Regions from separate parts of the Cupriavidus taiwanensis LMG 19424 genome, predicted to be linked through region 3. Evidence: predicted binding sites of a transcription regulator. Region 3 holds the regulator's gene; each other region holds the start of a gene.
The links. The regulator LexA, encoded in region 3, represses DNA repair genes until DNA is damaged. The targets are predictions, from matches to a motif close to ACTGTATNNNNATACAGT.
Positions count from the first base shown of each region.

Region 1: RALTA_RS01215 (ATP-dependent helicase) is a predicted target of LexA. The motif match lies at 3,607-3,624, and genes of this name have one in related genera.
Region 2: imuA (translesion DNA synthesis-associated protein ImuA) is a predicted target of LexA. The motif match lies at 2,724-2,741, and genes of this name have one in related genera.

Region 1 covers NC_010528.1:247,244-257,416, forward strand. Annotated here, with positions in the region: gene RALTA_RS01205 (YbeD family protein) at 1-31, shown strand, start outside; gene RALTA_RS01210 (class I SAM-dependent rRNA methyltransferase) at 243-1,439, shown strand; gene RALTA_RS01215 (ATP-dependent helicase) at 1,455-3,563, opposite strand; gene RALTA_RS01220 (TlpA disulfide reductase family protein) at 3,717-4,250, opposite strand; gene RALTA_RS01225 (thioredoxin domain-containing protein) at 4,385-4,897, opposite strand; gene RALTA_RS01230 (hypothetical protein) at 5,193-5,795, shown strand; gene RALTA_RS01235 (LysE family transporter) at 5,878-6,519, shown strand; gene RALTA_RS01240 (hypothetical protein) at 6,597-6,788, shown strand; gene RALTA_RS01245 (GntR family transcriptional regulator) at 6,770-7,492, opposite strand; gene zwf (glucose-6-phosphate dehydrogenase) at 8,170-9,657, shown strand; gene RALTA_RS01255 (YifB family Mg chelatase-like AAA ATPase) at 9,671-10,173, opposite strand, start outside.
Region 2 covers NC_010529.1:91,397-101,569, reverse strand. Annotated here, with positions in the region: gene RALTA_RS29370 (DUF3096 domain-containing protein) at 408-554, shown strand; gene RALTA_RS30990 (hypothetical protein) at 785-916, shown strand; gene RALTA_RS30460 (hypothetical protein) at 1,394-1,588, opposite strand; gene RALTA_RS29365 (hypothetical protein) at 1,818-2,015, shown strand; gene RALTA_RS31115 (ADP-ribosylglycohydrolase family protein) at 1,983-2,189, opposite strand; gene imuA (translesion DNA synthesis-associated protein ImuA) at 2,764-3,471, shown strand; gene RALTA_RS27050 (Y-family DNA polymerase) at 3,395-4,861, shown strand; gene RALTA_RS27045 (error-prone DNA polymerase) at 4,867-8,019, shown strand; gene RALTA_RS27040 (helix-turn-helix domain-containing protein) at 8,137-8,460, shown strand; gene RALTA_RS27035 (zinc-finger-containing protein) at 8,725-9,174, opposite strand; gene RALTA_RS27030 (SOS response-associated peptidase family protein) at 9,233-10,173, opposite strand, start outside.
Region 3 covers NC_010528.1:1,920,627-1,930,799, reverse strand. Annotated here, with positions in the region: gene RALTA_RS08845 (methyl-accepting chemotaxis protein) at 1-750, shown strand, start outside; gene RALTA_RS08840 (enoyl-CoA hydratase/isomerase family protein) at 853-1,941, shown strand; gene RALTA_RS08835 (NADPH-dependent FMN reductase) at 2,070-2,630, shown strand; gene dusA (tRNA dihydrouridine(20/20a) synthase DusA) at 2,801-3,814, shown strand; gene RALTA_RS08820 (hypothetical protein) at 4,791-5,069, shown strand; tRNA gene RALTA_RS08815 (tRNA-His) at 5,171-5,246, shown strand; gene RALTA_RS08810 (acyltransferase family protein) at 5,562-6,671, opposite strand; gene RALTA_RS08805 (hypothetical protein) at 7,080-7,424, shown strand; gene RALTA_RS30625 (hypothetical protein) at 7,467-7,637, opposite strand; gene lexA (transcriptional repressor LexA) at 7,751-8,404, opposite strand; gene RALTA_RS08795 (asparaginase) at 8,660-9,652, shown strand; gene rpsF (30S ribosomal protein S6) at 9,772-10,146, shown strand.

The DNA of each region.
Region 1 (10,173 bases), 1.7 Mb from region 3:
TTCGCATCCGATGGTGAAGGTGGTGCTGTAACGCGCCGACGTTTCTCTCCCGCTCTGTTTGCTCCCCTCTCCCGTGCGCGGGAAAGGGGCCGGGGGAGACGGCAGGCGCGCGCATCCTGACGCGCTCCACTTCGTCTGAAGCTCCTGCCCTCTCCCCCAACCCCTCTCCCGCAGGCGGGAGAGGGGAGCCTTCCGCAGCCGTGGCAACGTGTCCGCTGCGGCATGCCAACTCCCATACCAACATGAACACCATCACCCTGAAACCCGGCAAGGAAAAATCCCTGCTGCGCCGCCACCCGTGGATCTATGCCACCGGCATCGCTACCACCGAAGGCCGCTGCGAGCCGGGCGCCACCGTGATCGTGCGCGCCGCCGACGGCCGTTTCCTGGCCAAGGCCGCCTACAGCCCCGAATCGCAGATCCGCGCGCGCGTGTGGACCTTCGACGAGAACGAACCGGTCGACCATGCGTTGTTCAAGCGCCGCGTGGCGGCGGCCATCGCCTACCGGCGCCAGTGGGTGCGGGACAGCGATGCCGTCCGGCTGATCTTCGGCGAATCGGACCGGCTGCCCGGCCTGATCGTCGACTACTACGGCAACGGCGCCTCGGGCCAGCTGGTGTGCCAGTTCAATTCGGCCGGCGTCGAACACTGGAAGACCGCGATCGTGCAGGCGCTGATCAAGGAGACCGGCTGTCCCAACGTCTACGAGCGCTCCGACGCCGCGGTCCGCCAGCGCGAAGGGCTGGAGCTGGTGACCGGCGTGCTCGCCGGCGCCGAGCCCGATCCGGCGCTGTCGGTGACCGAGCACGGCGTGCGTTATTACGTCGATGTGCGCAACGGCCACAAGACCGGCTTCTATGTCGACCAGCGCGACAACCGCAAGCTGGTCGGCGACCTCGCCGAAGGGCGCGAGGTGCTCAACTGCTTCTGCTATACCGGCGGCTTCTCGCTGGCCGCGCTGCGCGGCGGGGCGAAAGCGGTGACGTCGATCGATTCGTCGGGCGAGGCGCTGAAGATCGCCGCGGGCAACGTGACGCTGAACGGCTTCGATCCCGGGCGCGCGGCCTGGCTCGATGCCGACGTGTTTAAGACGCTGCGCGAATTTCGCGCCGAGGGCCGCCAGTTCGACCTGATCGTGCTGGATCCGCCGAAGTTCGCGCCGTCGGCGCAGCATATCGACCGTGCTGCGCGCGCCTACAAGGAGATCAACCTGGTCGGCACGCAGCTGCTGCGCCCGGGCGGGCTGCTGTTCACGTACTCGTGCTCCGGAGCGATCAGCATGGAGCTGTTCCAGAAGATCGTCGCCGGCGCGGTAACCGATGCGCGGGCGGATGCGCGCATCCTGCGCAGGCTATCCGCGGGCACGGATCATCCGATGCTGGCGGCGTTCCCGGAAGGGGAGTACCTGAAGGGGTTGCTGCTGGAGAAGGTGGCGTAAGCCGGGCGGCGCTGCTCAGCGCCACATATTCCGCATCCGACCCGCCAGGTCCACCGGCGCCAGCGCGGGTTTGACCGCGCCTTCCCCCGGCATCGGCGGCGGCGGCCACGAGCGACTGTAGAAGTTAGGCATCACCTTGTTCGGCAAGAACCGCGTGCGCGACGCATACACATGCCGGTCGCCGAAGCCCACCTGCTGGTGCACGTAGAACCGCTGCGGCACGATGACATCGAGGTGGTCCTTCGCCCGCGTCATCGCCACATACAGCAGCCGCCGCTCTTCCTCGATCTCTTCGGTGGTGCCGGTGGCCAGGTCGCTCGGCATGCAGCCGTCGACGGCATTGAGCACATATACCGCCTTCCACTCCTGCCCCTTGGCCGAATGGATGGTCGACAGGATCAGGTAATCCTCGTCGCGCGAGGGCACGCCGGATTCGTCGCTGGACGCGCTGGGCGGGTCCAGCGTCAGCTCGGTCAGGAAGCGCTCGCGCGCGCCGTAGGTGGCGGCGATGCGCTCCAGTTGCTGCAGGTCGGCCTGGCGCGCGGGGGCATCGTCGTGCAGGCGTTCGAGGTGCGGCGTGTACCAGGCCAGCACCTGCTCGAATTCCGACGGCCACGGCGACGTCGGCGCCATCAGCGCGCGCGCCAGCGTCAGCAGGTCGGCCCACGCGGGCGCGGCGGCCGGCGGCGGCTCGAATTCCTGCAGCGAGAACAGCGGCTCGGTCGCAAGCGCCATGGCATCGAGCACGCGTGCCGCGGTCTTCGGGCCGATGCCCGGCAGCAGCTGCAGCGTGCGGAACCCGGCCATGCGGTCGCGCGGGTTTTCCAGCCAGCGCACCACCGCCAGCACATCCTTGACGTGGGTCGATTCCAGGAACTTGAGCCCGCCGAATTTCACGAACGGGATATTGCGCCGCGCCAGCTCGATCTCCAGCTGCGCGCTGTGGTCGGCGGCGCGGAACAGCACCGCCTGCGCCATCAGCGCCAGGCCGGCCTCGCGCCGTGCCAGCACCTGCTCGACCACGAAGCGTGCCTGGTCGGCCTCGTCGTTGACCACGATCACGCCGGGCTTCTCGGCCGACTGGCGCTCGGACCACAGGTCTTTGGTATAGCGCTCGGCCGCGAGCCCGATCACCGCATTGGCGGCCTGCAGGATCGGCTGGGTCGAGCGGTAGTTCTGCGACAGCGTGACCTGCTGCGCCGCCGGCGTGAACTGCGCGGGGAAATCGAGGATATTGCGCACGGTGGCGCCGCGGAAGGCGTAGATCGACTGCGCGTCGTCGCCGACCACGGTCAGGCCGCGGCCATCGGGCCGCAGAGCCAGCAGGATCGACGCCTGCAGCGCGTTGGTGTCCTGGTATTCGTCGACCAGGATATGGTCGAAGCGCGCACCCATGTCCTGCGCGATGGCGGGCTCGGCCATGGCCTGCGCCCAGTACAGCAGCAGGTCGTCGTAGTCGAGCACGTGCTGCTTCTGCTTGGCTTCGACATAGCCGGCGAACAGCGTGCGCAGCGCGTCGGCCCACATTGCATAGCGCGGGAACTGCTGCCTGAGCACGTCTTCCAGCGGCGCCTGGGTGTTGACCACGCGCGAATAGATCGACAGGCAGGTTTCCTTCTTCGGGAAGCGGCTGGCGGTCTCGGACAGGCCCAGGTCGTGGCGCACCACGTGCATCAGGTCGGCGGAATCGCCGCGGTCGCTGATGGTGAAGGCCGGCGACAGGCCCAGGGTCTCGGCATATTCGCGCAGCAGCCGCGCGCCGATGGCGTGGAAGGTGCCGGACCACTGCAGCGCCGCGCGCCCGGCGCCGGTGCTGGTGCCCAGCGCCTGGTCGACGATGCGTTCGACGCGCCGGCCCATCTCGGCGGCCGCGCGGCGCGAGAACGTCAGCAGCAGGATGCGGCGCGGATCGGCGCCGCCCAGCACCAGGTGCGCGACCCGGTGCGCCAGCGTATTGGTCTTGCCCGAACCGGCGCCGGCGATGATCAGCAGCGGCGCCTCGCTGCCGTGTTCGACCGCGGCGCGCTGCTCCGGGTTGAGCCGGGACAGGTAGGCTGGCACCGCGTCGGCGTCAGGGGTGGCGGCTTCGGCAGATTCAGCCGGGGAGGCAAGGTCCAGGGTCACGGGTTGGGGGCGGGCAGGACGCGCGATGAGAAAACTGGCGCCAACTGTATATCCATACAGCCCGCCGGCGCAACCCGCCGTGTGCGGGAGCCGGCTGGAAACAAAAAAAGGTGCTCGATGAGCACCTTTTGTCGTAGGTTCGCGGCGCGAACGTTACGCCGACTTTGCCAGCGCGCCGTCGAGCAGCTTGTGCAGCGCGTCCCACTCGGGCTCGCCGACGTAGCGCTTCAGGATCCGGCCTTCCTTGTCGATCACAAAGGTCGTAGGCGTCAGGCCCACGTTGCCAAATGCCTTGGCGGCGCTGCCGTCGCTGTCCATCGCCACCTTGAACGGCAGCCCACGGGTCTTGGCGAAGTTCATCACGTACATGGGCGGGTCGTAGTTCATCGCCACCGCGACGAATTCCAGCCCCTTGCCCTTGAACTGCTCGTAGGTCTTGACCATGTCCGGCATCTCCTTGATGCAGGTGGCGCAGCTGGTGGCCCAGAAGTTGACCAGGTAGACCTTGCCCTTGAGGTCGGCGGTGCTGACCTTCTCGCCGGACAGCAGCGTGAAGGTGGCGGCCGGCGCGGTACCGGACGGCGACAGCGCGCGGTAGCCAAACCAGCCCAGCAGCGCCAGCACCACCACGGCGGCGACGATGGGCCAGGGCTTGCGGGAGGTCTTGGAGGCAGGGCTAGTGGTCATGGGATATCCGGCTGAGACAGCTACGACAGGGCAGGGTCGACCGGAAGGCCCGGTCAGCAGTGGGACATTCTAATGCGGCAGGCGTTCGCGCGCTGTGTTCGCAACCGCGTGCGGTCTGCGCTGGAACCCTTCCGTCACTTGCGCGCGGCCACGGCGGCGCGGGCCTGCGCCAGCGCCTGTTCCAGGTAGGCGCCGTAAAAGTCGGGCTGCATGCCGCGCAGCGGGCCGGCGGCGGCGCGGCCCTGGCGGTCCAGGAACAGCACCGTGGGCGCTACCCGGACCTGGCGGGCGCCGGCCCAGGCGCGCGCGGTGGTCAGGCTGCCGTCGGCGTCGCGCAGCGGGGTGTCGGCGGTCATGTCCACCTCGCGCACGGCGATTTCGCCGGCGGCCGCCTGCGGTCCAAGGTAGTTGCGGCGCACCGCGTCGCAATAGCTGCAGCCCGGCATCGACACCAGCACCACCAGTGGCTCGCCGCGTCGCGCGGCGTCGGCGCCATGGGCGGCGAGATCGGTGGCCGGCGGCAGGTGCGCAGGGCTGGCGGCGCACACGCCGGCGACGCCGGCCATCGCCGCCAATAGCGCGCCCGCGGCCAGCCAATGCAGACGGGTGCGGGCGGCAGCGGTTCGGGCGAGGCGGGATACAGGCATGGCAGATGTGGGGCGGCACAGGTGGGACAGGCGGCGCGGCAAGCACTGGCGCGCGGCTTCCGGGATAATACCGGTTTCCGCGCGCCGGCGACCCATGCCCGCGCGTGACGATCCTAAGCCTGTCCTTCCGCCCTAATGCCGTTCAGTTAACAACCGTCGTTCCCGCGCAGGCGGGAACCCAGTGACTTTTTCCCCGAAGGGGACGTGAAAGACGCTGGATTCCCGCCTGCGCGGGAATGACAGTAGTGTTTGATGCCGTAACTGAACAGTATGAGTCCTTCCGCCCCGCTTCCTCATGCGTCCCGTGCCACTCCCGCTGAGCCTTCCCGCCGCGCCCCGCTGGTCCCTGACATGCTGCGCCGCGCTGCTTGCGCTGGCCCTGTGCGCCTGTTCGCCGCGCTATGACTGGCGCACCATCCAGTCGGGCGAGGGCGGCTACGCCGCGCTCTATCCCGGCAAGCCCACCAGCGCCGCGCGCGATGTCACCATTGCCGGGCGCAAGCTGCCGATGACGATGGAGGCCGCACGCGTCGACGATACGCTGTTCGCCGTGGGCGTGGTCACGCTGCCCGCCGACGATGAAGCGCTGCGGCGCGAGGCCCTGGCGGCGATGCAGGCCGGCCTGCTGGCCAACCTCGGCACGCTGTCGGCCGAGCCGCGCTCGCGGCCGGTCACCATCATGAGCGCGGACCGGCCGGGCCGCCCGCTGGCCGGGCTGGAACTGCAGGCCAGCGGCGTGTCGCCGCAGGACCAGTCGCCGCGCCGGCTCAGCGCGCGGCTGGTGGCGGTGGGCACGCGCGCCTTCCAGGCCGTGGTGCTGGAATCGGGCGAGGCCGCGCGCGATGCGCGCCAGGCCGAGCAGGTGGAGCAGTTCCTGGGCGGGTTCCACCCGCTCTGAGGCGCCGCGGCACCGCAGCGGATCACAGATGCCTGGGGCCCAGTGCGCCGCCCGGCACGGTTGTCGTCAAAGGAGAGTTGAGATGCGTTGGGAAGTCTGGTTGGCCTATTTCGCCGCGTGCTGGGTGATCGCCGTGTCGCCGGGGTCGGGCGCGGTGCTGTCGATGAGCCATGGCCTGTCGTACGGGCTGCGCAGGACCACCACCACCATCTTCGGCCTGCAGGCAGGGCTGGTGATCGTGCTGCTGGTGGCCGGCGGCGGGCTGGGCGCGCTGCTGCTCGCCTCGGAGCAGGCCTTCATGGTGGTCAAGACCATCGGCGCGCTGTACCTGATCTATCTCGGCATCCAGCAATGGCGCGCCCGGGTGGAACCGGATGCGGCGCAGGACGGCAAGCCCGCGCGCGTGGCCGTGATGAGCCGGCGCCGGCGCTTTGCCACCGGCCTGCTGACCAATGTGACCAATCCCAAGGGCATCATCTTCATGGTGGCGGTGCTGCCGCAGTTCATCGATCCGAACCGGCCGCTGGCGCTGCAGCTGGCGATCCTGGCGGCCACCATGTGCGCCGTCGACCTGGTGGTGATGCATGGCTACGCGCTGCTGGCCTCGCGCATGCAGGGCCTGTTCCGCAATGCCCGTGCGGTGCTGTGGCAGAACCGGTTTTTCGGCAGCGTGCTGATGGCGGTGGGCGCGGCGCTGTTCTTCGTGCGACGTCAGCACGCCTGACCGGCGCGGCATCCGCACTGGCGCGCGGGGGCGGGGTTTGCTTCAATGAGGAGGAACCCCCGCCACGGAGTCCCCGCATGCCTGCCTCGTTGAACCCGATCGCCGGTGCGCGCCTGCAGCCGCGCCATACCGTGCCCCCGGTGGAAGAGCCTGCGCCGCCGGGCGTGCCGCCCGACCTGCCGCTGTCGCCCGAGGACGATCCGCCTCCGCCACCGGTAGAGCCGCCGGTGGCTGGCCACGTCGCCGGGCGCTATTGCTTCAGTTCGTAGAAGTCGTTCAGGCAGTACGCGTCGGTCAGCTCGACCGGCTTGTCGCCATGGGTATAGCCGATGCGGCGGATATGCAGCAGCGGCTCGCCCGGCTCGATGCCCAGGCGCGCGGCCACTTCCGCGCTGGCAACGACCGCGCGCAGCGTCTCGGTGACGCGCAGCACGGGCTTGCCGATCCGCTCCAGGTAGGCGTAAAGCGATTCGCCGATGGCGCTGGCGTCGGGCAGCACGGCCAGCGCCAGCGTGGTCACATCCATCCAGTAGATCTGCCCGTCGGCCTTGCGCAGCCGCGTCAGCCTGACGATCTCGTCGCCATCGGGCAGGGCCAGTTCGGCGCTTTCCTGCGCGGTGGCGCGGCGGCGCTCGAAGGCCACCAGTTCGCTTGCCGGCGTCATGCCGCGCCGGCGCGCCAGCTCGCTGAAGTTGTCGAGCCGCGCGGGCCTGGGCTCGGCGCGCGGGGCGATAAAGGTGCCCGCGCCGCGGTTGCGCGTGATGGTGCCTTCCTCGGCCAGCACCTGCAGCGCGTGCCGCGCGGTGACGCGCGAAATCCCCAGCGAATCCACCAGCGTGCGCTCCGACGGCAGTGCATCCCCCACGCGCCATTGCCCCGCCTGGATGGCGGCAGTCAGCTTGCGTGCCACCTGCAGGTAGATCGGCGTGGCGTCCGCCTCGTCTGGTTTGAGGGCTTTCAGCCGTTGATCCATGCCAATCATCGTAGGCACCAGATTTTGGTGGGGGTGATACCAATTTAGGACATCTAGCGACCGCTGCGTGGAAATCGCGCGGCGCGATGATGCGCGCGCCATGGACTACGCTTCTGTCATGGAGAAGTTTCACCAGGGATGCACGGCCGGCTGCTACTTGTCACAGACATGCATCCGCGACATAAAGCCGCGGGAAATCCTTGGTATTTGGTCAGTTCGGGATGCGACTTCCGTTGCGCCGTGGATCCATGGCATTCCAGCGCCGCCTGATCCGGTTGGCTTGAAATGGCCATGTTGTGGTCACGAACCTGTCTTGCCCGTGATCACGACGCTTTCGCATTGCGGCAGCCACCGGGGCGAGGGCAAGGAGCCGGGTACGGCTGCCGACGCCTCGCGGCGCGTATCGCTGTACCTCGCGCAGTAGCGGTGCGCAGCGTGATGTCGAAGGAGAATGCTGTGTCGCGCATGCCGGAAGCCACCCGGCCGCGTCAACTGGCACGGATGATGCGGAGAGTCCGATGGCGTTGCCAACGGCGCGCCTGCAACAGCCGCAATACGTGCGCAACGTGACCGAGACATGCTGATCCGACAGACTGCCTGAACCGTGCAAACCATACCCGGCTTGCCCCGTCCGCCGGCCAACATCATCCGCCCCATCGGCACGCAAGGAGCCCGTCATGCCAACCTCCCGCACCGTCTCCGCCTTCGGCACCGCCGACGCCCGGCCGCTCGACCTCGTCATTTTCGGCGGCGCCGGCGACCTGTCGGCGCGCAAGCTGCTGCCCTCGCTCTACATGTGCCACCGCGACGGCAACCTGCCCGAAGGCACCCGCATCATCGGCGTGGGCCGGCACCGCTGGGACCGCGAGGCCTTTGTCAATTTTGCCGACGAGAGCGCACAACCGTTCGTCGATGCGCGCTATATCGAGCCGGCCAAATGGCAGGGCTTCCTGCAGCGGCTGGACTTCGTGCATCTCGATGCCGCGCAGGCGGCGGACTACCCCGCGCTGGCGGCGCAGTTGCGCAGCGACGCGCTGCGGATCTACTACATGGCGATGCCGCCGGGGCTGTTCGCCGCCACCTGCGACAACCTGGCCAGCCATGGGCTGATTGCCGACGATACCCGGCTGGTGCTGGAAAAACCGCTGGGTGTGGACCTGGCCTCCGCAATCGGCATCGGCGAGGTGGTCAGCCGTTATTTCAGCGAGGACCGCACCTACCGGATCGACCACTACCTGGGCAAGGAGACGGTGCAGAACCTGATGGCGCTGCGCTTCGGCAATTCGATCTTCGAGCCGTTGTGGCGCACGCCGTTCGTGCGCAGCGTGCAGATTACCGTGGCCGAGACCGTGGGCGTGGGCACGCGCGGCGGCTTCTACGACGAGGCCGGTGCCATGCGCGACATGGTGCAGAACCACCTGCTGCAGCTGGTCAGCATCCTGGCGATGGAGCCGCCGGCATCGCTCAACTCCGACGCGGTGCGCGATGAAAAGCTCAAGGTGCTGCGCTCGCTGCGGCCGATGTCGCCGGAGGACGTGCGCCGCAATACTGTGCGCGGCCAGTACACCGCCGGCGCCATCGCCGGCGAGCTGGTACGCGGCTACCTGCAGGAAGACGGGATTCCGCCCGACAGCCGCACCGAGACCTTTGTCGCGATGCGGGCCGAGCTTGGCACCTGGCGCTGGAACAAGGTGCCGTTCTACCTGCGCACCGGCAAGCGCATGCAGGAGCGCGTCACCGAGGTGGTGATCCACTTCGCCGAGGTGCCCCATTCCATCTTCGACCCGGGCAGCACACTTCAGCCCAACCGCATGGTGATCCGGTTGCAGCCGGAGGAATCGGTGCGGCTGACGCTGATGGTGAAGCAGCCGGGCGAAGGCATGAAGCTCAAGCCGCTGAGCCTGGCGCTGAACCTCGACTCGGCCTTCACCACGCGCCGGGCCGAAGCCTACGAGCGCCTGCTGCTGGACGTCATCCGCGGACGGCTGGCGCTGTTCGTGCGGCGCGACGAACTGCAGGCGGCATGGACCTGGGTCGATCCGATCCTGGAAGCCTGGCGCGCGCAGGACGAAGGCCCGCGGCCCTATACCGCCGGCACCTGGGGCCCGGCGGCATCGTCGGCGTTCATGGCGCGCGAGGGCGTGCAATGGTCGGAAGAGGCTTGAGGCGCCAATCGCCCTAGCCGGCCATGCGCAGCGCGCGCCGGTACTGGATTGCCTCGCCTACGTGCGCGGCGTTCAGCACGTCGGCCCCGGCGAGGTCGGCAATTGTGCGCGCCACCTTCAGCACACGGAAGTACGAGCGCGCCGACCACGCCAGCCGCGTCATCGCCCCGCGCAGCAAGGCCTGCGCCTGCGCGTCCATGGCGCAGTGCTGCTCGATCTCGCGCCCGCCCAGTTCATTGTTGGGCTTGCCCTGGCGGGCCAGTTGCCGTTCGCGCGCGGCCAGCACGCGCGCGCGCACCACGGCGCTGGCTTCGCCGGGCGGGCCGTCGAGCATTTCGCCCTGGTCCTGCGCGGGCACCTCGATCTGCAGGTCGATGCGGTCGAGCATGGGGCCGGAGATCCGCGACTGGTAGCGCCGCACCTGGTCTGGGGTGCAGCGGCACGGCCGGTCGGGGTGGCCGAGGTAGCCGCACGGGCAGGGGTTCATCGCCGCGACGAACTGGAAGCAGGCGGGGA
Region 2 (10,173 bases), on a different contig from region 3:
TGTTTTTGGTTTCGACACCAATTTAACCCAAGGTGCGAGGTGTGAAGAGAGTCTTCGAAAGCCGGAGCTTGCGCTCTGACGATAGTGGCCAACACTCGGTCGAGATCACCCTTGATCGGGAAGCAGAAATAGTAGCGGCGACTGAGGCAATGGCCGGTTGAATCTGCGGTCGTTCAGAGCCGGTCGAGCACCAGGCCGTCGCCGAGTTTGGCTGCCAGGGTCGTCAAATTCTGGCAGAACTTCCGTTTTTCCTCTGGCACCCCTGGCTGGGCGGCTAGATCACTACCCTGACCCCGCATGGCGACAAAGGTGTCGCCGAGCGTGTAGGACAGCCTCGGCTATCCCGCCGTGCTGCATAGCGCGAAACTGGTGCCATCGCAGCATATAGCGAGGGCATCATGAAAGACATCACCATTGTCACCAGCGCTGGGCCTCTCATCTCGCTGATTGCCGGCATCCTGATTCTTGTCATGCCGCGACTGCTCAACTACATCGTCGCCATCTACCTAATCGTCATCGGACTGCTCGGACTGTTTGGCGGACATCTGCACTGAGCGGATGCTGTGACCTGTGCAGTTTTGTGAGGCACCGGAATTCGCCGGACTGCGATCCCCAAGAAATCAATGATTTGACAGCTAATTCCGTCGCGGCTGGGCCGTCTCAGAACCGGAGTTACGTGGACTGCGGTGAAAAGAAGCGCGAATTAGCCCGCAGGCACAGAATCTGCATGAGAAACGGGGCCTGTCTAAGGTCTAACTAGTACCAGTTCCCCATCAGGAGCACCATGAAGCCTCACATCCAGCACTCCCACCACGCCTATCGTGCCGGTGACACCCATCATGGCAGCCGGTATTACCTGATTCTAGGGGCCTGCATTCTGGCATTCGGCCTGCTGTATGTCGCGTGGTCGCTTTGACCAGTGGGCCGGTCAGTGAATTGCCCGGACAACAGCCATAGTCGGGGCGCAAGTTGGCAGCCTGCGCCGTTAGGGTCGTGCCGTCACAACTTCGTTCGTCTTCAGTGTGAATAATTGGTCGGCGTCTGCCTGCGCCAAGGCGCGTTCAGAACGTGTCTGATCGCACTGATACGTCTCAATCCTTTCCTTGTTTGGAGCGGTCCGCAGTACCAGCGTGACGGCCCCTTTGTAGTGCTCACCCCATCCGTTGTTCCAGTGAAGGGTAAATGCTTTTCCACGAACAACATTTGCTTGCATAGCACCGGTTCCTATTGTCAGATGCGACGACGCCGAGAGGTCCGGCACACATGCTTGGCGATGGTTGGGCCGAGAGGGAGAACCTGTTCAGGTTCCCAATGACCTGTCGAGGCGATCCGTTGCAGTATCGCCTGGATAGCTGGTAGTCGGATGTCGGTTTGTTGGGTCGATTTCTCAACCTTAGATCGAACCCGCAGCGCCAGTATTTCTGCCACAACCAATCGCGTCATCGTAGGCGGCAACCGGATTGACGCCGTCCCAGACCAGTTCGTTCATCGGCACGTCATCGTCATAGGCGATGATCAGTACGCCGGGCGGGAAGATTCCGCTTGTCACCACCTCCACCCGTGGGACCACTCGATAGCTGACGTACATATCTCCCCTTCACCGTCTTGGCGGTGCTTGCACGCTCTTGGGCGCTTGTTGAGAAGAATACCTTTCATCCGACCTGAGCAGCATACGCATTTCGGGTTAGGGGAATTCACTGAGTAAGATTTACGTCAGAAAGTCAACTTCCGGCGTTAGAATCCTTCCTCTAAATTTTCGCAGCAGACCACCATCGACGTGAGAGGCAGTGAGGCACAAAACTATCAGGGAGACACGAATGCTGAGTCCGCATGAATTTGCAACGCTGAAGGTGGTCAACGATGCGCCTGAACAAATCGAGTTGGACCGTGCGGACCTTCACGCCCTGCTGGAACGTCACTATGTAACCGTGGAACTTCTGGCTTCTGGGCGGCAGCTACCTCGCGTCACGCCGCACGGCCATTCATTCCTGCAAGCCGTTGCGCGAATTCGCTGATTGCGGACCCGCGAAGCTGACGCAGCCAGCGCGTCGGATTCCCGGCAGACCGAACTTGATGCCAGCCAGTCCCCCGCCGACGCACGCCGTGGTGTCGGTATCGTGACCGAATAGGATCGCGGTTGGACGACATCTTCGAACGACGTTTCCTGCATTGCCATGTGCGTAGACCAGACCGCATCGATGCAGTATCCGGATCCGCGTGGCTAATCAGGTTTCGGGAAGCTGCGCAGCACATCCACTCCATGCAGAAAAACCTTGCGCTCTCGTTCACCAGGCCAGTCTTGGTAAATCTCGTCAAGACCGCGGTCTGCCCATGACCACGGATCGGGAAGCTTGCATAAGTAGCCCCTTGCGACCAAACAGTAGACGCACAGACCGCCAGTGACCGGGGATAGGCGTGAGTAGGCCGTGACTGAAGGCGAGCATCTCGGACCAGTTCTTCGTCGCTGCCGGTATGCCACATTGCAAGCGGCAAGGTGGCGGGTTCTGTGTGAGACCCTCGGCAGCAGTCGAAAGCAAAAAGCGGCGAACCCTGTTGGGAGCGCGGCTTTTCAAATAAATGGTGGCGAATCCGGGATTCAGACCACGGTCTACGCGCCGGCTAATCGGTAGTCGAGTGAAATATAGCGCACCTTTAACTCCGACTAATTCCGGCTTCATACAGCTTTTCGGGTCCGAGCGGCGTGGCGTTCCGTCTAGGTGACAACTGTATAAATATACAGTACTCTGGTGACAGGACTTGCCAATGCTCACCGTCGCCCCTGAAACCATCCATCCGTCACTTTGGGTCGCCTCACAACTGGCCCGGGACAACGCGCGCACCGCCTCGACGGGCTATACCGCGCTGGACAAGGAGTTGCCGGGCGGAGGATGGCCCATCGGCAGCCAGGTGGAACTCTTACTGCAGCAACCTGGCATCGGCGAACTCCGGCTGCTGCGCCCCACGCTCGTGGCCCGATCTGGACGTCCGATCGTGCTCCTGGCGCCGCCGCACGCCCCACAAGCCCTTTCATTGGTGAGCTGGGGAATATCGCCGGAGCGGCTGCTGTGGATTGATGCGCAACGGACTGCCGATGTCCTTTGGGCGGCCGAGCAGACCTTGCGGGCCGGGACTTGTGGCGCCTTGATTCTCTGGCAGTCCCACCTTCGCAACGACGCGCTACGGCGCCTGCACCTGGCCGCACAAACCTCGGACACGCTCTTCTTCGTGGTGCGCCCCGCTGCGTGCGCGCGGGATGCCTCGCCGTCACCGTTGCGCCTGGCCCTCGAGCCTGCCGTCGGCGGCGTCACCGTCAACTTCGTCAAGCGCCGCGGGCCGCAGCAAGAGACCCCTCTGCTCGTCGCGCTGGAACCGTCCCCCATTTTGTTGTATCGCCATGCTGCGCCTGTGGATCTGCCTACGCCTGCCGTCGCTCCCTCTCGAAGTCTTCCGGCCGACCTGGTCCACCACTGAACTGGCCGTTGCCGTCCTCGACAAGGAACGGGTCCATCTCGCTACGCCCCTGGCCCTGGCTGCGGGCGTCAAGCCGGGCATGCGCCGCGGCGGCGTGCAAACCATCGCGCCAGCCGCCATCCTGTTTGATCGCGATGCCGGCAAGGAAGAGGACGCACTGGCGAGAGTCACCATGGCGACGCTGCAGTTTTCGCCGAATGTCGCCGCTGCAGATGAAGCTGCGGTCCTGATCGACGTCAGCACCACGCTACGACTCTTCGGTGGCCCGCGCAAACTCCGCCGACGGATCATGGGGACCGTCCAGACGATGGGCTTCAGCACGATGGTCGGCAGCGCCCCGACGGCGCAGGGAGCGTGGCTGCTGGCGCGCACCGGCGGTGGCACCGCCTTGACTACGGCGTCGTTGCAACGCAGGATGGCCGGCCTGCCGATTCACGCCTTGCCCGCCGCGCGCAAGTTTGCCGACTGGTTCGAAGGCCTGGGCTGCCTGACGCTGGAGGACCTGCGCCGCCTGCCTCGCGCCGGTCTGCAGCGCCGCTGCGGCGCTGACTTCCTGGATGCCCTGGATCGCGCCTACGGGGAGGCCCCGGAAATCTTCGAGTGGGTCGAAGCTCCCCCAGCATTCGATGCGACGGTGGATCTGCCGGATCGCATCGAGAATGCCGAACAGACGCTGGCGTATGTTCGCGGCCTGTTGGTGCAGATGGTGGGTTGGTTGACCGCCCGGCACCTGGCCATCAAGCGGTTCCATGTGGCATTGCGCCACGAGCGCGGCCGCGCGGCCATCCCGCCGACGACGATCGAGATTGCGCTCGCCGAGCCCAACTGGCATGAGGAACATCTGATCCGCATCCTCAAGGAGCGGCTCGCCCTCGTTGTCGTCGAAGCCCCGATGATCGCCGTGGCCGTGTCCGCGATCGACACGGAGCCCATGGCACCGCCCACGGAGTCCCTCTTCCCGGAACCCGGCGGGACGCATGCCGATCACGCCCGGCTACTCGAGCTGCTCAGCGCGCGCCTCGGCGCCGACAGGGTTCGCCAGCCCTGCTTGCAGGCAGACTACCGCCCCGAGGTGGCCAACGCATGGCGACCGGCCACCGAGAAGCCTGCACGCGTGTCCCTGCCGGCAGCCCTGCCTCGACCAACCTGGCTGTTGGGCAAGCCGGTCCCGCTCATCGAGCGGGATCACCGGCCGTTCTACGGTTCGCCCCTGCATATCGTTTCGCCACCCGAGCGCATCGAAGCCGGCTGGTGGGGCGGCCAAGTGGTCACGCGCGATTACTTCGTGGCGCAAGGTAAGGACCACACCTGCTACTGGATCTTCCAGGAGCGGATGGGCAGCCGCGAAGGCGACGAATCGCGGTGGTACCTCCATGGTCTCTTCGGATAACCGCCATGGGCGAGATTCTCGCAACAGGCCTGCCCGACTATGCGGAACTGCATTGCCTGTCCAACTTCTCCTTTCTCACGGGTGCGTCCCGTCCGGAAGAGCTGGCGGAGCGCGCGGCGCAGTTGGGCTACCATGCGCTCGCGATCACGGACGAATGCTCGCTGGCTGGGATCGTGCGCGCGCATACGGAAGCGAAGAAGGCCGGCATGCGCCTGGTCGTGGGGGCCTCCTTCCACCTGCAGAATGCCGACGGCTCCCCTGCCCTGTCCGTTGTGGCCCTGGCTCGCAACCGGGAAGGCTACGGCAACCTCTGCGAGCTGATCACGCTGGCCCGCATGCGCGCCGCCAAGGGTTCGTATGTCCTGACGCCACGCGATCTCGCCGCGCCAGAGGCGCCCCACCAGCACCTCAAGGGCCTGCCCGACTGCCTCATCATCTTCACGCCGGATTACGGTGCCCCGGCGGACAGGCTGGACCTCCAGGCTGCGTGGGTGAGCGCGACCTTTGCCGGACGGGCCTGGATGGGGCTGAACCTGCTGTACCGTCCGCTGGACGACATCCATCGTGGCACCGTCGAGGCGGCGGCGGCCCGCCACCATCTGCGCGTCGTGGCCACCGGCTGCGTCACCATGCACGTGCGCTCGCGCAAACCGATGCTCGACGTGCTGACGGCGATCCGTGTTGGCCGTCCTGTTCCGGAGTGCGGCTACGACCTGGCACCGAATGCCGAGCAGCATCTGCGCTCGCGCCTGCGACTGGCCAACATCTACCCGCACCGCTACCTGACCGAAGCGGTCCACATCGCCAATCTCTGCCAATTCTCCCTGGATGAGTTGCGATACGAATACCCTGACGAGGTGGTTCCGGACGGCACCACACCGGCCGATTACCTGCGCACCGAAACCTATGCGGGGGCCCACCGCCGCTTCCCGGCTGGCATCCCACTTGCCGTGCAGCAGCAGATCGAGCATGAACTCGCGCTCGTCCGGGACATGGATTATGAGCGGTACTTTTTGACGGTGAGCGATATCGTGCGCTTTGCGCGCTCGAACGGGATCCTCTGTCAGGGTCGCGGCTCGGCGGCCAATTCCGCGATCTGCTACTGCCTGGGCATCACGGAGGTCGACCCCGCACGCGGTAATCTCCTGTTCGAGCGCTTCATTTCCAAGGAGCGCGGTGAGCCACCGGACATCGACGTCGACTTCGAGCACCAGCGACGCGAGGAGGTCATCCAGTACCTGTATCGCAAGTACGGGCGAGACCGGGCCGCGCTTGCCGCCGCGGTGACGACTTATCGCCCGCGCAGCGCCCTGCGCGACACCGGCAAGGCGCTCGGCGTCGATCCTGCGATTGTGGATCTGGTGGCCAAGTCGCATCACTGGTTCGACGGGAAAGCGGACCTGCTGAAGCGCTTCGCTGAAAGCGGCGTGGATGCGGAAGCCGAGTTGTCCCAACGATGGGCGCACATGGCCGTCTCGTTGTTGGGTTTCCCCCGCCACCTGTCGCAGCACACGGGCGGCTTCGTGTTGGCGCGAGGCAAGCTCTCGCGCCTCGTGCCCATCGAAAACGCCGCGATGGCAGACCGGAGCGTGATCCAGTGGGACAAGGACGATCTGGACGCCTTGGGTCTGCTCAAAGTCGACGTCCTGGCGCTCGGCATGCTGTCCGCCGTGCGACGCGCGCTCGACCTCGTTGCGGAACAGCGCGGCGAGGCCTTCGAGCTGCAGGACATTCCGGCGGAAGACCATGCAACTTACGAGATGATCTGCCGTGCCGATACCGTTGGCGTGTTCCAGATCGAGTCGCGTGCGCAGATGTCGATGCTGCCCCGCCTGCAGCCGCGCACGTTCTACGACCTGGTCATCGAGGTGGCGATCGTGCGACCCGGACCCGTCCAGGGCGGCATGGTGCACCCTTACCTGCGCCGGCGACAGGGCTTCGAGCCAGTCACCTATCCGAGTGCCGCGATGGAAAAAGCGCTGTCGCGCACGCTCGGCGTGCCGATCTTCCAGGAGCAGGTGATGCAGGTGGCCATGCTGGCCGCCGGCTTCTCGGCCGGGGAAGCCGACCAGCTACGGCGCGCTATGGCCGCGTGGAAGCGCAAGGGTGGCATCGACAAGTACTACGATCGGATCGTCTCGGGCATGCTCGAGCGCGGCTACGATCGCGAGTTTGCCGAAAGCATCTTCCGGCAGATCCAGGGGTTTGGTGAGTACGGCTTCCCGGAAAGCCATGCAGCCAGCTTTGCGCTGCTCGTCTACGCCAGCGCCTGGCTGAAATGCCATGAGCCCGAAGCCTTTCTCTGTGCGATGCTGAACAGTCAGCCCATGGGCTTCTACACGCCCTCGCAGCTGGTGCAGGATGCCAAGCGCCACGGCGTTACCGTATTGCCTGCCGATGTGGCGGTGAGCGGTTGGGATTCCGCACTCGAACCCTTCCACGCAGGCTCACGGCCGGCGGTGCGATTGGGCCTGTCCCTCCTACGCGGCATGCGTCGCGAGGCCGCGCAGCGCATCGAGGAGGCCCGCGCGATACGGCCGTTCGCCAGCACGGCAGAGCTGGCGCGTCGCGCCGCACTCGATCGGCACGACCTGCAGGTGCTGGCCAGCGGCAATGCGCTGGCGTCGATCACGGGCGGGCGCCGTCAAGCCCTGTGGCAGGCCGCCGCAGCGGTACCGGACAAGGACATGCTGCGTGCCACCGAGCTGGCCGAGGAGTCCGCCGAATTGGTGCCGGCAACCGAGGGCGAGGAGATCGTTGGCGACTACCGGGCGATGGGCCTGACACTGCGTCGCCACCCGCTTGCCTTGCTGCGCCCGATGCTATCCGCTCGACGTTTCGTGTCCGCCGCAGAGCTGGCGCAATACCAGCCGCGGCAAACCGCTCGTGCCGCAGGCCTGGTCACCGTGCGACAGCGCCCGAGCACCTCGAATGGCGTCATCTTCATGACGCTGGAGGATGAGACCGGTGTGGTCAACGTGATTGTCTGGCCAGGGGTCTTCGAACGCTTCCGCAAAGAAGTCCTCGGGGCGAGGATGGCCGGCATCTATGGTCAGTGGCAATGCGAGGGCGAGGTCCGTCACCTCATCGCTCAGCGCGTGGTGGATCTCTCGTCGATGCTCGGCCGGCTCGATACGGCCAGCCGGAATTTTTGCTGACAACGCAGTACCCTGCGGATGTTCCGGGGACGCCCAAGTGTCGTGATCGTGCATTGAAAAGCACCTTGATCCCTTGCATACTGTCTCGCAACGGAACCTACCGGACGGCAGTACCGCTTGGCCTATCGTGACGGGGGCGATTGGATGCTAGCTGATAGCGAAGTGCCGCAATACCCGAGGGGCGACCTGCGACGCATGCTTGCAGTCCTCGCCGCGATCGACGAGATCCCCGACGCGACCCTGGTCAAGGTGGCGGCGCGGAGCGGCATCGACAAGAAGACGGTGACAATGTTGGTTCGGCAAGCGGCTGAGCAGGCAGCGGTTCGTATCGAGAAGCTCGGTCCCGTTTATCGATTGACCGATTGGGGGCCGGTGCTCAAGAAGTCCGGTGCCAAAATAGCCTTGACTGGTGCGCTAGCCGCGCCAACGACGCAGCCATGACGGATCTCACGCGAAGGGGGCTGTGAACGCTTCGAGGGTCGCTGATCACTTTGCCAGGCCGTCAACATGCTGCGTTGAAGCGATCGCGCCGGGAGATTGGCGTCAATATCCATTGGCGATTCATGTCTCACGGGATGGGCGCTGGGCCGGCATAGTGGCGGTGTCCAAGCGGCCCGGCATCTCGAAATGTATCGTCTCCATAACGCGGCAACCGAGAACCGTCGACGTCATCATCTGGCGCGGCGCCGAACTGGCGACTTCGGTTCAAGCAGTCCGATCTGAATGACGGGAAGCCTGAAACTCTGCGATGAATTGGATCGCCTGTTCGCATTGTTCCAGCGACAATGCATGAATGCTTGGCGTTGCGACGGCCATACCAAGCGACGCAATGACCCATTTCATGGCTTTGCCGCGAGCCGCGAAAGCATTGACGCCGTCGCGCCGCATCTTTGCCGCGACCAAAGGCTCAAGCGCATCGTGCAGCTGGCTTTTGCGCTCGCGCAACGCCGCGTTGGCCAGTCGACCGAGGGGCGCGTTGTGCTTGCTGCGTGCCCGCACGCCGATCCAGGCCTGGCAGGCGGTGCAAATCCACACAGGTCCGTGATCTTCGAGATAAGGATACGTTTCATCGCCCGCGCGTGCCAAATTCGCCTTGGCGCCGCAGTCATCGCATACCGGCTGGGGAAGCACAGGAATTGGGCGGCCAACGCGCATGGTCTGACCTCTGCAGCGCAAGTTGAGAAGTGAGGAATTTTACGGGATGCGCTCGACGCTACGCGGCCAGACGGTGCTCGTAGAAGGGACGGCTGCGCTCTTCGAGAACGGCATCGAGTGCCGCTAAATTCTTCGGATCTGGGTGCAACCATGCGTCGACGCTTTCGCGCTGGATCGGAACGACGCATCGGTCGTGACCAGCGGCAGCCACTTCGGCCGGCGGTTCATCAGTGATTGCGGCGAACGAATAGAGGTCGGCTTCGCCCTCCCCTCCTTTTGTGCAGGACCACAGGCAGGCCACCAGCATGTCCTGCTGCGGCTCCGGACGGAACTCCAGAACCACGTTCTCTTCAACCTCGCCCGGCGCAAGATCGCGATGCTCCATCTTATGGCGCGCGACGTTCTCGTAGAAGGCATTGACGATCACGATGCCGTGCTTGTAGCCGTAGAGCTGGCGCCAGGCCTTCTTCAGATTGTCGCGTCGCGCATTGTAGGTCCCGGGCTTCTGCCGTTCCATTGCCGCAGTCCAGCCTGGCAGGCGGCATTGATAGCGCATCGGAATGACGGTGAACTGGCCATCCTCAACGACGAGCACGGGCGCGTAGTGTCCTGGAAATATCCGCGAATCGCGAGGCAGCAACTCTGTGCGCTGCAGGTCGGCGAGGTTGCGCTGGGCGCGAGAAGTTTTGTCGGTGGCGATGCGCTGGTCGTTCTCCGCCTTCTTCGTCGGCTTGGTGGCCAGCGTGCGCTCGGCAGTCGTCAGACGCGTCTTCTGCTGGAACAGCTCTGCCTCAAAGACGCCAGCCTGCTCTTGTTCTGCTGCGGCGATCAGGTCCGCAATGGCACACTCACCCTCGTTGGTCGGCGCCTCGAATGCCGCACGCATGGCCCTGGGTAGCTTCGACCAGCCTCCATCACGTCGCTTTTCCCAGAAAAGATCGATAAAGCGCTCAAGGCTGATGAGTGCGCCGAAGTCGCGCACGTACTTGCGGTAGCTGG
Region 3 (10,173 bases):
GTGCGCGGCGGTGCCGACTCGATCGCCGCGGCCAGCAAGCAGATTGCCAGCGGCAACGCCGACCTGTCGCAACGCACCGAGCAGCAGGCGGCGTCGCTGGAGGAGACCGCGTCCAGCATGGAGGAACTGACCAGCACCGTGCGCCAGAATGCCGACAGTGCCCGCGAAGCGCGCGCGCTCGCCAGCGACGCTGCCACCCTGGCCGGGCGCGGCAGCGATGCCGTGCTGCGCGTGGTCAATACCATGCAGTCGATCGACGCCAGCTCGGGCAAGATCGTCGACATCATCGACGTCATCGAGAAGATCGCGTTCCAGACCAATATCCTGGCGCTGAATGCCGCGGTGGAAGCCGCGCGCGCCGGCGAGCATGGCCGCGGCTTTGCCGTGGTGGCGGGCGACGTGCGCGATCTGGCGCAGCGCTGCGCCAGCGCGTCCAAGGAAATCCGCGCACTGATCGGCGCCTCGGTGGCCAATGTGCGCGAAGGCTCGGGGCTGGTCGACGAGGCGGGGCGCGCGATGCAGGACATCGTCGATGCGGTGCAACGCGTCAGCGCCATCATCGGCGATATCAGCTCGGCATCGGACGAGCAGTCCAATGGCATCGAGCAGGTCAACGTAGCCGTGTCGCAGATGGACAGCATGACGCAGCAGAACGCGGCGCTGGTGGAGCAGGCCGCGGCAGCGGCGGCATCGCTGGAAGAGCAGGCGCAGCGGCTGACCTCCCTGGTCGCGACGTTCCGGCTGGCCTGACAAAGCAGGGCGCATGCGTCGGCATGCGCCGCAAGCGGCTCACTGCGTGCGCTGCCCAAGGCGACTGGCGTAAAATTGCCAGTTGCATTGGAGGAGTACGACATGACTGAATTCGTCACGACCGAGGTCCGCGGTGGCATCGGGTACCTGACGCTGAATCGCCCGCAGGCGCTCAACGCCCTGTCGCTCGAGATGATCCGCGCCATCACGCAGGCGCTGCAGGACTGGGCCGCCGCGCCCGAGGTGGCCGCCGTGGTGGTCGCCGGTGCCGGCGGCAAGGCGTTCTGCGCAGGCGGCGATATCCGCTATTTCCACCAGGCCGCGCACGCGGGCGATCCGCTGCTCGACCAGTTTTTCGTTGAGGAATACGCGCTCAATTTCCTGATCCACCGCTACGCCAAGCCCTATATCGCATTGATGGACGGCGTGGTGATGGGCGGCGGCATGGGCATCTCGCAGGGCGCGCGCCTGCGGCTGGTCACCGATCGCACCAGGATGGCCATGCCCGAAACCAATATCGGCCTGTTCCCGGATGTGGGCGGCGGCTGGTTCCTGGCGCGTACCCCCGGACGCATCGGCGAATACCTGGGCCTGACCGGTACCGTGATCCACGCCGCCGACGCCCTGTACGCCGGCCTGGCCGACGCTTACCTGCCAGGCAACCGCCTGGCCGAACTGGTCGATTCGCTGCGCGTGCAGCAGTTTGCCAGCGGCGATGCGGTGCTGGCGCATATCGAGACCTTCACCGCGCCGCACCGCGCGGACTGCGTGCCGGCCCAGAGTACGCTGGTGGCGCTGTCGGCGCAGATCGACCAGCTGTTCGCCGGCAACACCGCGCAGGACATCCTTGCCGCCGTCAGCGACGCGCCCGGCGACTGGGCCGCGCAGACCGCCGCCATGCTGCGCAGCCGTTCGCCGCTGATGCTGTGCGTGACGCTGGAGCAGATTCGCCGCGCGCGCGGCATGTCCCTGGAAGACGAGCTGCGCATGGAGCTGGACATGATGTACTACGTGTTCCGCAAGGGCGACGGCGTCGAAGGCATCCGTGCGCTGGCCGTGGACAAGGACCACAAGCCGCGCTGGCAATACGCGCGGCTCGACGAGGTCAGCCGCGACAAGGCGCTGTCGTTCTTCGACAGCCCGTGGCGCCCGCAGGAACACCCGCTGGCGTCACTGGGCAAGCTCGCCTGATCCCGTTGCACGGAACGCGCCGGCGCCAACTCGGGTAGAGTGACGGGCAGGGTCCGGTGACCTCGCACGGCCATGCCGCGCGCGGGCGCCGCCTGTGCCATTCCGTCCACACCGTCAAAGGAGCCGCAATGAGTGATCCTCGTGATGTCGTTGTACTGGTGGGAAGCCTGCGCAAGGAGTCATACAACCGCAAGCTGGCCAAGGCGCTGATCGCGCTGGCGCCGGCGCAGCTCAGGCTCGAAATCGTCGAGATCGGCAACCTGGAGTTGTACAACCAGGATCTCGACGACAAGCCGACCCAGGCCTGGACCGCGTTCCGCGACCGCATCCGCCGCGCCGATGCCGTGCTGTTCGTCACCCCGGAATACAACCGTTCGGTGCCGGCGCCGCTGAAGAACGCCATCGACGTGGGTTCGCGCCCGTATGGCAGCAGTGTCTGGGACGGCAAGCCTGGCGCCATCATCAGCGCATCGCCGGGCGCCATCGGCGGCTTTGGTGCCAACCATCACCTGCGCCAGTCGCTGGTGTTCCTGAATATCCCTATCCTGCAGCAGCCCGAGGCGTATATCAGCGGTGTCGACAAGCTGTTGGACGAGCAGGGCGGGATTGCCAACGAGTCGACCAGGGGCTTCCTTGGTAAATTCCTGACCACGTTTGCGGCCTGGATCGAGCGCACCGCGCCACGTTGAGCGGTACGCAGCAGACCTTGACGCGGTAGCCTATACTCACGTCTTCGCGCGGGGCCGCCACGCGTCACGCGCGTGGCCCCCGGGGTGTCGTGATCTGCATATGTCGCGGCGCCGCCTGCCTGGCCTGGCGACGCTGCCGCGTCCGGACCGCCTCCAATCGCTGTATTTCCATGAACGTAAACCCCCGCCGCATTTCGGTTGCGCCGATGATGGACTGGACCGACCGTCATTGCCGCATGTTCCATCGCCAGCTCAGCCGCCACACCTGGCTGTATACCGAGATGGTGACCACTGGCGCGCTGCTGCATGGCGACGTGCCGCGTCACCTCGACTTCGATGCGGCAGAGCACCCGGTCGCGCTGCAGCTGGGCGGCAGCGAGCCTGCCGATCTGGCCATGGCGGCGAAGCTGGGGCAGCAGTGGGGCTATGCGGAAATCAACCTGAACTGCGGCTGCCCGTCCGAGCGTGTGCAGCGCGGCGCCTTCGGGGCCTGCCTGATGGCGGAGCCCGAACTGGTGGCGGACTGCGTGAAGGCGATGCGCGATGCGGTGGAGATTCCCGTTACGGTCAAGCATCGCATCGGCATCGACAAGATCGAGCACTACGATTTCGTTCGCGATTTTGTCGGCAAGGTGGCGCAGGCGGGTTGCGGCACGTTTATCGTCCACGCGCGCAATGCCATCCTGAAGGGCCTGAGCCCGAAGGAGAACCGCGAGATTCCGCCGCTGCGCTACGAGGTGGCGTATCAGCTCAAGCGCGAATTTCCGGAGCTTGAAATTCTGATCAACGGCGGCATCCTCAGCCATGACGAAATCGCGCGCCACCTTGAGCACGTCGATGGCGTCATGATCGGACGCGAGGCCTATCACCAGCCGTACATCCTGGCGGAAATGGACGCGCGCTTCTATGGCGATGCCAGTGCGCCGGTGCCGTCGCGCCTCGCGGTCGAACTGGCCATGCAGCGTTATATCGGCGACTTCGTTGAGCAAGGCGGGTATATGGGAGCGGCGACGCGGCACATGCTCGGCTTGCATCGCGGTATCGCCGGCGGACGTGGCTGGCGCCGCGTGCTGTCCGATGCAAAGCGCATGCATGCGGCGCGCACGCGTGCCGACGTGGATGCGCTGTTCGAAGAGGCGCGCATGCATCTGCGCCCGCACACTCAAGAGCCCCTGGCCGCGTAAGCGCACGGCTTCATGCTGTGCCGAGGCTGCGCTCTAACTTCGAATCGTGAATATATGCATGGCGGCGCGCGGGTTCCGCGCGCCGCACATGAGATGCCGGATCGCCCGGAAACCGGCGCCCGGAAAGGGATTCCCCTAATTCGCTGAGGCAGGGCACTTTCTTACACTGTGCCTGCCCTCGAATACAGGGCTTTCTTCAACTGATTATTGGCCCGCTCCGGCGGGCTTTTTTTTCGGCGCACGCTGCTGCGGCATCGCGCTCTTCGTTTACCCGAATGGTGCGTTCCCCGCATGGCAGTTACAGTGCAACGGCCTTCAGGGCATTTGAGATCGCTAAATTTAAGAGTCCGCGCTGCGGACTCTTTTTTTGCGTGCTCGCCCGGCACCACCGGAATGCACGGGTTTGACCAGCTTTTCGTTCAAGCGTTCCATGGATCACGGCGAAATGGATCCCGCTGGACCCGCATCGCGACGGTTATCGCGTATGGCTGATGCCGATGTCCAGCGTGCCGTAAGTCGTGATGCTCGATTCCCTGCCGTCGGCACCGCCCCCCACCGCGCATCCGCCGAGCAAGGCCGCCAGTGCCGCCACGGCAAGAATCCTCGTCCTCCATCTACACTTGTCCTGCATGGCTTGCTCCCTGCGTTCGATCACGTCGATTGGTCTTGCGCACAGCCAGTAGGTTCCGTTGCCGGTTCTGCGGCGTGGAAGCACCGGTTGTCAGGCGGGGAGCAAAAAGAGGCAGGCGGCCCATGGGGCGGGCCGCCTGACGGGAAGGTCGAGGGGGGGCAATGTCCCTCGGACTCGAGTATCGCTTCGCGCACGTGCAGGATGAACCCTGCAGAGGTAGGGGCTGCGCACAGCATATTTGGCCGGGGCGCGGCAGGAAGCCATCCGGGACCCGTGATACGATTTCCGGCTCGCCCCAGGCAAGTTCAGGCACGGTATGCGGATCGTGCTGGCAGGGGAGGCAGCATGGATAAAGACAACGTGGAAAACGAAGCGCCGTTCGGCGTGGTGTATGAAGACTTCAGGGTGATCTGGGTAGCCGAGCAGCTCCAGGACGGCAAATGGACGGCGCGCTACTGCTGGCACCCCGGCACCTCGGAAGCCGCTGGCAAGGCTTTGCAAGAGGCGGTGCTCAATGGCAAGTCGCGCCGGCTGCTGGGCCAGTTCGATACCGAGGCGGAAACCATCGCCGCGATCAAGCAGGCAGTGCTGCTGGAGGCCAAGTGGAGCCCGCCCCGGTCCTGAGCGATGGCCCAAAATTTTTTGTGCGGGATACTAGCCATCTCGAAAATCTGTTTGTATAATCTTGGTTTTCGTCGATCAGCGCTTCGCTGATGACCTCTACGGTGGCTGTAGCTCAGTTGGTAGAGTCCAGGATTGTGATTCCTGTCGTCGTGGGTTCGAGTCCCATCAGCCACCCCAAGAATTTCAACGGTTTGCAGGTTAGGCGTCCCCAACTTGTGGCCAGTTTTGGAAGAGGATCTTCCCCCGAAAGCCCACCCTAGCGGTGGGCTTTTTGCTGTCAGTGTGTCTGCGAAACGGTGGTTGTACGCCGGCATAGTCTGTAGATCGCTTTCCTACTTCCTTTCCCTTGCCCAAGTTGGTGCCGACGGGATCGCCCAGCTGGACTATGCGCGACTCCATGCGCGTCACCGTGTCCTTGACCTCAAGAGGGTCTCCCGGTGTCTCCATGGCGGTGACCAGCGAAACGGTCAGGGTTATGGGCGAAGCAGTCAATCACTTAACCCGCGATGCTGTGGAATTCTCTGCTGGTTGAGCGGTATGGCAATGACCAAGGCGAATGCGTTTTCCCTGCTCGAGTATGGGGTGTTCGACGTATTTGTAGAAGAATTGAGCGAGGCCGAGTACCGCTGCTAGCGTCAGTAAGTATTGGGCGATTTGCGCATAATTCTGGCCAACAGTTGTCGCATAGATTGATCCTGAGTAAACCAGAATAAACGGATGCGTCAGGTAAATGCTATAGGATATCTCGCCGAGGCAAGAAAGGGGGCGCGGTATCGAAAGTAGCCTGTATCGTTCCGCTACGATGAAGCCAGCCACGAGGGCGGCGCATGGCAGACCCCTGAAAATAATACTCATGCGGGGCTCGTACAGGAAGAACGCGGCTGTGAAAAGAGCTATCGATGCCAACAAGGCGAGCCATGCGCAGGAACGGCTCAGGGTCTCCGGAAGGATGCCATAGAGCCTTGCCAGGATCATGCCGAACACGAATTCAAGGATGATGGGATTGGTGGCCAGCAGGATATACGTACTCGAGATTCCTTGGTAGAGATGCTCGGGATTGATCGAAACGCCTCCGGAAAATGCGAATGGCAGAATAATCAGTGTCAGGGTGAAGTAGGCGATCTGAAGGGATAGCCTTCGGCCCAGGCACAAGAGAATGGAAAAAGAAAGATAGAAATAGATTTCGTAGTTGAGGGACCAGCCAATCAGCAGGGTGGGGTATCCGTAAAAGGGTGCGTGATTGGGTTCAATCGGAATGAAGAAGAGCGAACGGAGGAGCGGTTCTAATTCGATGCTGCGAAGGTCCCTGAGCATCGCGAAATAGAGCGTGGCGACCCAATAAGGCGGCGCTACCCTGACTAATCGCCTGAGCAGGAATTGTATGGGTGCATCGTGAGGTCCGGGCTTGTATAAGGCGGTCCACGCGATCACAAAGCCGCTGATCACAAAGAACAGGTCGACGCCAATATATCCCTTGCGCAACAGGTCAGACGCGCTGAATGGCAATGCTGTGGCAAGTGGGTCGAAGTGGTCCTGCATGTGGTACGCGACAACCCACATGGCCGCAATCCCCCGGAGCATCTGTAGCGACTGGAATTTCATTATGCGAGGCTCTCAGTTGGCCTGGTACGGCAAACTGTGTCTCAGATCCTGCCGGGCACGCTATCCATCGAAGGAATGAGATGGGGGCTGGTGCGGCAGAAGCGCCGTGGGTTCGAGTAGATCGAGATGGCGCCTGACGCGCGCGCGGGTTAAAATCCGCACCCGGCTCCCGCAAGGCCTGCACGAATGCTGTGAGGTTTCAGCGCAGTGCGGAACAATGCGAAGCCGAAAGCGTTGATTTCATGGGGGGCAATGGCGATAGACGCCGGGATGGCAAGTTCCCGTCGTCGTGGACTCGAGTCCTATCCAGCCAACCCAAGCATTCTCCAGAACGGTGCCTCCCAAGGGCGCCGTTTTGCATTCCCCGGGGGTGGTATGTTTGTTCGAGCGGCACTGATTGGCACAGCGATGGCAACTATGGTGGCAGGTTGTGCCACTGGCACTTCCGAGAAGGACATCCGCGCCCGTCCGCCGATGCGCCTGTTTACGCCGGTCAAGATGGCCGATGTTGTGAAATGCCTGCGCAACAATCTCGGCGATGACGCTACGCTGGTCCAGCTGCCGGCGAAAAACCAAACCGAAATCCGCATTGGGCAGGCCGCGGCAGGCGGCGAATATCAGTATGCCTACTTGATCTCTCTGACGGCGCAGCCCGACGGTACGGCGCTGGAATTGCGCAAGACCAATACCTGGTTTCCCCAACTGACCCCGTCGGAACTGGAGGCCGAAGCCAAGGCGTGCGCGCGTAGCTGACCAGCAGCGAACTGGCGGCCGCGGGATGGTGCCTGGCGAATATCAGGCGGCCAGCTTCTCGGTGGTTTCGAGTTCCAGCATGCGGCAGATCGCCGCCATGCTGCCGACCATGGTGCGGCGCTGCGTGCCCTGATAGACGCGTACGCCCTTGCTCTGGCGGAACGGCACGGGCTTGACCGGACGGCGGGCGGCGACGTGGTGGATTTGCGGCATGGTGGCACCTCTTTTTAGGCAAAGCGGGGTCAACACCCGGCAAGCCGGGCGGCGTCTGCAAAGCAATGGAAGCGGGTGGGCCCGCGCGGGTGAATGCCCGCGATGGTGCCCGGCTAGAAGCCGGAAGAGCGGATCAGCCCGACGGCGATGCCTTCCAGCGAAAACTCTTCACCGGGTTCGACGATGATGTTGGTGAAGTCCGGGTTCTCGGCAATCAGTTCGATATGGCCACCGCGCCGCTGCAGGCGCTTGACCGTGACGTCGTCGCCCAGTCTTGCCACCACGATCTTGCCGTTCGCGGCCTCGCTGGCGCGGCGCACGGCGAGCAGGTCGCCATCGAGAATGCCGGCGTCGCGCATGCTCAGGCCGCGCACGCGCAGCAGGTAGTCCGGACGTTCATCGAAGACCGAGGCATCGACCTGGTACTGGCGGTCGATATGTTCGGCTGCGAGGATGGGGCTACCGGCCGCCACGCGGCCAACCAGAGGCAGCGTCAATTGCAGGACGCCGGCCATCGGTAACGAGAACTGGTCAGGCAGTTCCGAATCGCTGCGCGACACCTTCAGGCGGATGCCGCGCGACGCGCCGGGCGTCAGTTCGATCACGCCCTTGCGGGCCAGCGCCCGCAGATGTTCTTCCGCGGCATTGGGCGAGGAGAAGCCGAACTCCGCTGCGATTTCGGCACGGGTAGGGGGGAAGCCGGTACGGCGGATCGTGTTGCGGATCAGATCGAAAATCTGCTGCTGCCGGGGTGTCAGGGTCGCCATGGGATCGCCGTTCCGTGCAGGGCCGCTGGCATGGATGACGGAGACGCTGGTCCGTGATCCAGTATCCGGCGGGCCGGGCACTGTATGTTTAAACAGTATGCTGTGATTTTATACAGTATCGGCGCGAGCGCAAGCAGAATTTTGAGCTGTGTCGCATGGACGTCGGCCATGGCGGCCGATCCCGGCCGAGGCAAGGCATGCGCGCCCCGCTACAATCGCGGTTCCTCTTCCCAGAATGAACCCTTGCGCGCTCCCATGACCCCATTGCCTCGCATCGTCGTATTGGCTACCGGCGGCACGATCGCCGGCGCCGCTGGCAGCGCCGCCAGCAGCGCCCGCTACCAGGCGGCGACCGTGCCGGTGTCCTCGTTGCTTGCCGCGGTACCCCCCTTGCAGTCGGTGGCACGCATCGAGGCCGAGCAAGTGGCACAGGTGGACAGCAAGGACATGACCTTCGCGCTCTGGCAGGCGCTGGCGGCGCGGGTGCAGCACTGGTCGGCGCAGCCCGATGTCGCGGGCATCGTGATCACGCACGGCACGGATACGCTGGAAGAAACAGCGATGGCGCTGCATCTGACCCAACCGTGCCCGGTGCCTGTGGTGCTGACCGCGGCGATGCGTCCGTCGACGTCGCTGTCCGCGGACGGGCCGCTGAACCTGCTGGATGCGGTGCGCGTCGCCGGACATCCGGACGCGCGCGGCAAGGGCGTGCTGGTGGTGTTGAACCAGCAGATCCACGCGGCCCGCGACGTAGCCAAGGCGCATACGTCGGCGGTCGATGCCTTTGTCTCGCCGTGCGGGCCGCTGGGGTTCGTGCAGGATGACTACGTGCGCTTTGCCCGGGCGCCCCGGGCGGCAGCGCCCATCGGGCCGATGCCGGCGGCCTGGCCGATGGTGGAGATCGTGGCCAGCTACGCCCAGCCGGGCCGGATCGCGGTCGATGCGCTGGTCCAGGCTGGCGTCGCCGGGCTGGTCGTGGCCGCTGCCGGCAATGGCTCGGTCCACGAGGTGCTTGCCACGGCGCTTGCCGACGCCGCGGCGGCCGGGGTGGCCGTGGTGCGCAGCTCGCGTACCGGGGCCGGCCACGTGGCGATTCCGCCGCAACCCAGTCCCGCCGACGGTGTCTTCATATCGGCGACGGACCTCAATCCCTACAAGGCGCGCGTGCTGCTGGCGCTGGCCCTGGCGGCGGACCCCGGGCTGGCGCGCCAACCACAGAGGCTGCAGGTCCTGTTCGCCATCGCCTGATTTGCCCGTGAAATCAGCGGCTTGCACTGTGGCCGAAGGGCGGGCTATAATTTAAGGCTATTCAACCTTGCCACACCGGACTCGTGACGCCCGGGTGGCTAATCCCAAAAGGAGCGTCAATGCGTCATTACGAAATCGTCTTCATCGTCCACCCGGACCAGAGCGAACAAGTGCCGGCCATGATCGAGCGCTACAAGCAGCTCGTGACCTCGCAGAACGGCAACGTTCACCGCGTGGAAGACTGGGGCCGTCGCCAGATGGCTTACATGATCCAGAAGCTGGCCAAGGCTCACTACGTTTGCCTGAACATCGAATGCGGCAAGGAAACGCTGGCTGAACTGGAACACGCGTTCAAGTTCAACGACGCCGTCCTGCGCCACCTGATCGTGCAGACCAAGAAGGCCGAGACCGCACCTTCGCCGATGATGAAGGAAGTGCAGCGCGAAGAAGCCCGCAAGGCCGCGCAAACGACCACCGAAGGCCAGGCCGCCTGAGTGCGGACTGCGGTGCGCGCCGTGGCT